Bradyrhizobium sp. AZCC 1610: one gene and its partner. The protein of the gene in region 1 interacts with the protein of each later gene in a pairwise test. Links are inferred from orthologs where the notes say so. Each region holds a gene or a part of one and is shown in the gene's direction. Other genes may lie near its edges.

Region 1 (3,622 bases):
TCCACCTGCTATCGATCATGGTTCTGGTCCTTCTGCCGGTGGCCGTCATTGCCGCGCGCCGCCACAATGTGAGCCGTCACCGCAAGACGATGATCGGTATCTTCACCGGAGGGTTGGTCGTCGCCGGCCTGTTCACCCTGCTGCCGGGACGGATCATGCATGCGGTGTTTTTCGGCCCTTAGGCCGATTCAGGAAACACCACTCCAGCGCCGCGTTTCCGGGCCTGGAAATGCCGGCTCCGGCGAACCCCGCGCAATCCCGTAAGTCCATGAAAAAACGAGCGGAAAAACAACCCTTCCGGAACGCGTCAGGGTGGTTATCGGGCCTCCGATGCGCTATATGATTCTCAGTTGAGAACTGACCGGATTCCCCTTTGTCTGACCCTGAAGATAACAAGCCCGGCGAGCCGCCGGAGCCTTCCGATATTCGTCCCGTTTCCATCCTCGACGAGATGAAACGCTCCTACCTCGATTACGCCATGAGCGTGATCGTGGCGCGGGCGCTGCCGGACGCGCGCGACGGGCTCAAGCCCGTGCATCGCCGCATTCTCTACGCGATGCACGAGAACGGCTTCGAGTGGAACAAGTCGTACAACAAGTCGGCGCGCACGGTCGGCGATGTCATCGGTAAATACCATCCCCACGGCGATCAGTCGGTCTATGACGCGCTGGTGCGTCTCGCGCAGGATTTCTCCATGCGCGTGCCGTTGATCGACGGTCAGGGCAATTTCGGCTCGGTGGATGGCGATACGGCGGCCGCCATGCGGTACACCGAATCCCGGCTGACCAAGATCGCGCAGACGCTGCTCGACGATATCGACAAGGACACCGTCGATTTCCAGGCCAATTACGACAGCCGCGACCGCGAACCGACGGTGCTGCCGGCCAAATTCCCCAACCTTCTGGTCAACGGTGCCGGCGGTATCGCAGTCGGCATGGCGACCAACATCCCGCCGCACAATCTCGGCGAGATCATCGACGCCTGCGTGGCGCTGATCGACAATCCGGCGCTGACGATCGACGATCTCATCAACATCGTACCGGGACCGGATTTTCCAACCGGCGGCATCATCCTGGGACGGCAGGGCATCCGCTCGGCCTATCACCTCGGCCGCGGCTCGATCGTGATGCGCGGCAAGGTCTCGATCGACACCATCCGCAAGGACCGCGAAGCGATCATCGTCACCGAAATTCCGTTCCAGGTGAACAAGGCCACCATGGTGGAGCGTATCGCCGAACTGGTGCGCGAGAAGAAGATCGACGGCATCTCCGATCTGCGCGACGAATCCGACCGTGACGGTTTCCGCGTCGTGGTCGAACTGAAGCGCGATGCCGTGCCTGACGTGGTGTTGAACCAGCTTTATCGTTTCACGCCGCTGCAGACGAATTTTCCGGCCAACATGGTGGCGCTCGACGCTGGCCGGCCGCAGACGATGAACCTGAAGGACTTTCTGACGCTGTTCATCGCCTTCCGCGAGCAGGTGGTGACGCGGCGCACGAAATTCCTGCTCAACAGGGCCCGCGACCGCGCCCATATCCTGGTCGGCCTTGCCATCGCGGTTGCCAATATCGACGAAATCATTCGCGTTATCAGAACCTCGCCCGATCCGACCACGGCGCGTGACATCCTGATGTCGCGGGACTGGCCGGCGCGGGATGTGGAGGCGATGATCACGCTGATCGACGATCCCCGGCACCGGATGGCCCCCGACGGCACCGCGCGGCTGTCGCTGGAGCAGGCCAAGGCCATTCTCGAACTGCGGCTGCAGCGGCTGACCGCGCTCGGCCGCGACGAGATTTCCCAAGACCTCGACAAGCTTGCGGTGGAGATTGCCGACTATCTCGATATCCTGCGCTCGCGTGCGCGCGTGCAGGCGATCATCAAGGAAGAGCTTGCGGCGGTCCGGTCCGAGTTCGCCACCCCGCGCAAAACCGTCATTATCGAGCAGGAAGGCGAGGTCGAGGACGAGGACCTGATCCAGCGCGAGGACATGGTGGTCACGGTCTCGCACGCCGGCTACGTCAAGCGCGTGCCGCTCTCGGCCTATCGGGCGCAGCGCCGCGGCGGCAAGGGCCGTGCGGGCATGCAGACCCGCGACGAGGATTTTGTCAGCCGCCTGTTCGTGGCCTCGACCCACACGCCGGTGCTGTTCTTCTCCTCGAAGGGCCAAGTCTACAAGGAAAAGGTCTGGCGGCTGCCGGTGGCGGCGCCCAACGCGCGCGGCAAGGCGCTGATCAACATCCTGCCGCTGGAGCAGGGCGAGCGCATCACCACCATCATGCCGCTGCCGGAGGACGAATCCTCCTGGGCCAATCTCGACGTGATGTTCGCCACGACCGGCGGCACCGTCCGCCGCAACAAGCTGTCCGACTTCGTCGATGTCCGCCGCTCCGGCATCATCGCCATGAAGCTCGGAGAGGGCGAGGCGATCGTCGACGTGCAGATCTGCACCGAGCACGACGACGTGCTGCTGACGGCCGCGGGCGGCCAGTGCATCCGCTTCCCCGTCACCGATGTGCGCGTCTTCACCGGCCGCACCTCGATGGGCGTACGCGGTATCGCCTTGGCCAAGAACGACACGCTGATCTCGCTGGCGATCCTGCGCCATGTCGAAACCACCTCGGACGAACGGTCGGCTTACCTCAAGATGCGCCGTGCGGTGGCAGGCGAAGCCGCAGCCGAGGAAACCGCCGAGGCGGAGACCGAGGAGCCGTCGACCGCGATCCAACTCTCTTCGGAGCGCTACGTCGAGATGTCGGCGCAGGAGCAGGTGGTGCTCACCGTCTCCGTCAACGGCTACGGCAAGCGCACGTCTTCTTACGAGTACCGCACCACCGGCCGCGGCGGCAAAGGCATCGTCGCGATGAGTGTCAACAACCGCAACGGCAAGCTGGTGGCGTCATTCCCCGTGGAGCACAGCGATCAGATCATGCTGGTGACCGACAAGGGCCAGCTGATCCGCTGCCCCGTCGAGGACATCCGCATCGCCGGCCGCTCGACGCAAGGCGTCATCGTGTTCGATACCGCCGAGGACGAACACGTGGTGTCGGTCGAGCATATCGGCGACGACGGGGAAAACGGCGTGAACGGTAACGGCGGCTAGCACCGCCGTTCCTGCGTAGCCCGGGTGGAGCGCAGCGCAACCCGGGATCAGCCTATCCGCTGCCAAGACTTTCCCCGGATTGAGCTGCGCTCCATCCGGGCTACGACGCTCCTCGCCGGATTTTGAAAACCATGTCCTTGCATTTCACTCTTGTGGCAGGACCTCTGGTCCGAGCGTCAAGCTGGGAGCCAACGGCCGAATGCCTGCGGGCGGCGGGATGTCATGTCCAGGTGCCGGATGTATTGGCCCATCACCATTCGCCGCCTTCCTGGAGCGCATGGACCTCTCAACTTCTGCAGCACGTGGCCCGCGGCCACGAACCAATTGTGGTGGGCCATAGTTCGGCGAGTGCGCTGGTTGCCGATCTTGCGACCAAGCTGCCCGCGCGCGGAATCATCATTGTGGATGGGGACGTGCCTCCATCGCAAGGCGCAGCCTTTCCGGTCAGGCCTGCCCTTCACGACTTCATCAAGGGCCTCGTCGAACCCGACGGCATGCTTCCGATTTGGTCGAGATGGT
Region 2 (3,369 bases), 3.6 Mb from region 1 along the record:
CATGGAAATTCAGCACCAGCATCACGGCGATGGCCCGGAGGCCATCGACATCGGGCCGATATTTTGATGAAGGCTGGGACAATGGAGAGCTAATCCGGGATCGCAGTGACGGCGGACAACCACTACAAGCTGCCGCGCCGCCTCTCTTTAGCAGGTCCGCGGCGGCCTGCCATTTCCCACCGCGACGACTCACAAAAATCCGGCGGTCGAAGCGCAGAATCAGTCCCCGAAGCGCGCTTTTCGAGACCGCCAAAATCGGCCCTCGGAGACCTTGAAAAAGGGTAAAAAATCGCCATTTATTCAATGACTTGTTGATGGAGAGATTGCGCTAGGCGCGATGGCTCTTTCATGGCACAAATAGATCAATCAGCGCCTCATATTGCGCAGCTGATTCGGGACACCCTCGAAGGCCTCACATGACAGAACCTGCCCGGCAGACACCTGCCGATACTGAGCATTCCATTCCGGTCGAATATGGCGCGGAATCGATCCGGGTGCTGAAGGGGCTCGATGCCGTGCGCAAGCGGCCGGGCATGTATATCGGCGACACCGATGACGGTTCCGGCCTGCACCACATGGTCTACGAGGTCGTTGACAACGCCATCGACGAAGCGCTCGCGGGTCACGCCACCGCCGTGGAAGTCATCCTCAATGCCGACGGCTCGGTGACGGTGCGCGACGACGGGCGCGGCATTCCGGTCGACATTCACAAGGGCGAAGGCATCTCCGCGGCCGAGGTCATCATGACCCAGCTCCACGCCGGCGGAAAGTTCGACCAGAACTCCTACAAGGTGTCCGGTGGCCTGCACGGCGTCGGCGTCTCCGTCGTCAACGCGCTGTCCAGCAAGCTGCAGCTTCGCGTCTGGCGCGACGGCAAGGAGCACTACATCGAATTCGCCCATGGCGATGCGGTCGCCCCGCTCGAAGTCGTCGGCAACGCCAACGGCAAGCGCGGCACCGAGGTGACGTTCCTTGCTTCCACCGCGACTTTCACCAACGTCGAATATGATTTCCCGACGCTGGAGCATCGCCTGCGCGAGCTCGCGTTCCTGAATTCCGGCGTCAATATCGTGCTGTCGGACATGCGCCACGCGGTCGAGAAGCGCGAGGCGATGCGTTACGACGGCGGCGTCGAGGAGTTCGTCAAATATCTCGACCGCAACAAGAAGGCGATGGTGCCTGCCCCGATCATGATTCGGGCGGAGCTCAACGACATCGGCGTCGAGGCTGCCTTGTGGTGGAACGACAGCTACCATGAGAACGTGCTGTGCTTCACCAACAACATCCCGCAGCGCGACGGCGGCACCCATCTTGCGGGCTTCCGCGGCGCGCTGACGCGCCAGGTCAACGGCTATGCCGAGGCCAATGCAAAACGGGAGAAGATCGCGCTCACCGGCGACGATTGCCGCGAAGGCCTCACCGCCGTGCTGTCGGTGAAAGTGCCCGACCCGAAATTCTCCTCGCAGACCAAGGACAAGCTGGTTTCCTCGGAAGTGCGTCCCGTCGTCGAGAACGTGCTGAACGAGGCGCTGGCGGCGTGGTTCGAGGAGCATCCGAGCGAGGCCAAAGTCATCGTCGGCAAGGTGATCCAGGCCGCGGCGGCGCGCGAAGCCGCCCGCAAGGCGCGCGAGCTGACCCGCAAGAGCCCGCTCAGCATTTCGTCGCTGCCCGGCAAGCTCGCCGACTGCCAGGAGAAGGACCCGGCCAAGTCCGAACTGTTCATCGTCGAGGGCGACTCGGCAGGCGGCAGCGCCAAGCAGGGCCGCAACCGTGAATTCCAGGCCGTGCTACCGCTGCGCGGCAAGATCCTCAACGTCGAGCGCGTCCGCACCGACAAGATGCTGTCCTCCGAGCAGATCGGAACGCTGATCACCGCGCTCGGCACCGGCATCAGCGACGACTTCTCGGCCGACAAGCTGCGCTACCACAAGATCATCGTGATGACGGACGCCGACGTCGACGGCGCTCATATCCGCACGCTGCTGTTGACCTTCTTCTACCGGCAGATGCGTGAACTGATCGACCGCGGCCACCTCTATATCGCCCAGCCGCCGCTCTACAAGGTGACGCGCGGCAAGTCCGAACAGTATTTGAAGGACGAGCGCGCGCTGGAAGATTATTTGATCGCAACCGGCCTCGACGACTGCGTTTTCAAGCCGGCGACGGGATCGGAGCGTGCCGGACGCGACCTGCTGTCGCTGGTGGAGGATGCGCGCATCATCCGCGGCATCCTGAACAACCTGCACAGCCGCTATAACCGCAAGGTGGTCGAGCAGGCGGCGATTGCCGGCGTCCTGAGCCCGAAGATCACCAGCGACATCGCTACCGCCAATGCCGCCGCCGATTACATCGCCAGGCGCCTCGATGCGCTGGCCGACGAGGTCGAACGCGGCTGGACCGGCCGTTTCACCGAAGGCGAAGGCTTCTTCTTCGAGCGCACCATCCGCGGCGTCAAGGATGTCGCCATCATCGACGATGCCCTGCTCGGCTCCGCCGATGCGCGCAAACTCGACGACTACGCCGTTAAACTTCAGGAGTCCTATCCGAAGACGACCGGCGTGTTGCGCCGCAAGGATGCGGAGACCGCGATCCACGGGCCGGTCAGCCTGTTCGAGGCGGTGACCGACGCCGGCCGCAAGGGCGTGGCGTTGCAGCGCTACAAAGGTCTCGGCGAAATGAACCCCGGCCAGCTCTGGGAAACCACGCTCGACACCAACGAGCGTTCGCTGCTTCAGGTGAAGATCAAGGAGGTCGACGAAGCCGACGACATCTTCACCAAGCTGATGGGTGACGTGGTCGAGCCGCGCCGCGAATTCATCCAGGATAATTCGCTCAGCGCTAATGTTGACGTGTGAGGCAGGACGCGCCCGTGCCGCCCATTCAATACATCGTTGAAGGCGGCCACCGGCTCGCGGGAACGATCGAGCCGTCCGGCAACAAGAATTCTGCGCTGCCGATCATCGCTGCCGCCCTGCTCACCGAACATCCGGTCACGCTGGAAAACGTGCCGCGCATCCGCGACACCGAAACGCTGGTCGAACTGATCCGCTCGGTCGGCGCCTCGGCTGAATGGAAAGCGCGCAACACGTTGGCGATCCACGCCAAGGAAGTCCGCGCCGCCGATCTCGATCCCGAACTCTGCGCGCGGATCCGCGCCTCGATCCTGCTGGCCGGGCCACTGCTGGCCCGTTGCGGCGAGGTGGCGCTGCCGCCGCCCGGCGGCGATGTCATCGGCCGCCGTCGCCTCGACACGCATTTTCTGGCGTTCGAGCAGTTGGGCGCCACCGTCACCGCAACGCACCGGCTGGAGTTCCGCGCGACCAGGTTGAAGGGCGCCGACGTGTTCCTCGATGAGCCGAGCGTCACCGC

The links.
Region 2: the proteins of gyrA (region 1) and gyrB interact in binary tests that used the Escherichia coli proteins (3 or more experiments, as listed by UniProt). The link is inferred for Bradyrhizobium sp. AZCC 1610 from one-to-one orthologs.

Annotation. Positions count from the first base shown.
Region 1 is NZ_JAZHRR010000001.1:3,421,088-3,424,709, reverse strand. The notes cover bases 1-3,303. They hold gyrA (DNA gyrase subunit A), read left to right. Parts: upstream 1-373; coding sequence 374-3,103; downstream 3,104-3,303. Other genes in these bases: V1279_RS16970 (alpha/beta hydrolase), read left to right, coding at 3,235-3,303; V1279_RS16980 (DUF2306 domain-containing protein), read left to right, coding at 1-182. In the rest of the region: more of V1279_RS16970, read left to right, coding at 3,304-3,622. UniProt on the Escherichia coli protein: A type II topoisomerase that negatively supercoils closed circular double-stranded (ds) DNA in an ATP-dependent manner to maintain chromosomes in an underwound state.
Region 2 is NZ_JAZHRR010000001.1:7,018,241-7,021,609, forward strand. What follows is about bases 86-3,135. They hold gyrB (DNA topoisomerase (ATP-hydrolyzing) subunit B), read left to right. Parts: upstream 86-416; coding sequence 417-2,855; downstream 2,856-3,135. Other genes in these bases: murA (UDP-N-acetylglucosamine 1-carboxyvinyltransferase), read left to right, coding at 2,870-3,135. Also shown: V1279_RS34370 (acyltransferase family protein), read right to left, coding at 1-82; more of murA, read left to right, coding at 3,136-3,369. UniProt on the Escherichia coli protein: DNA gyrase negatively supercoils closed circular double-stranded DNA in an ATP-dependent manner to maintain chromosomes in an underwound state.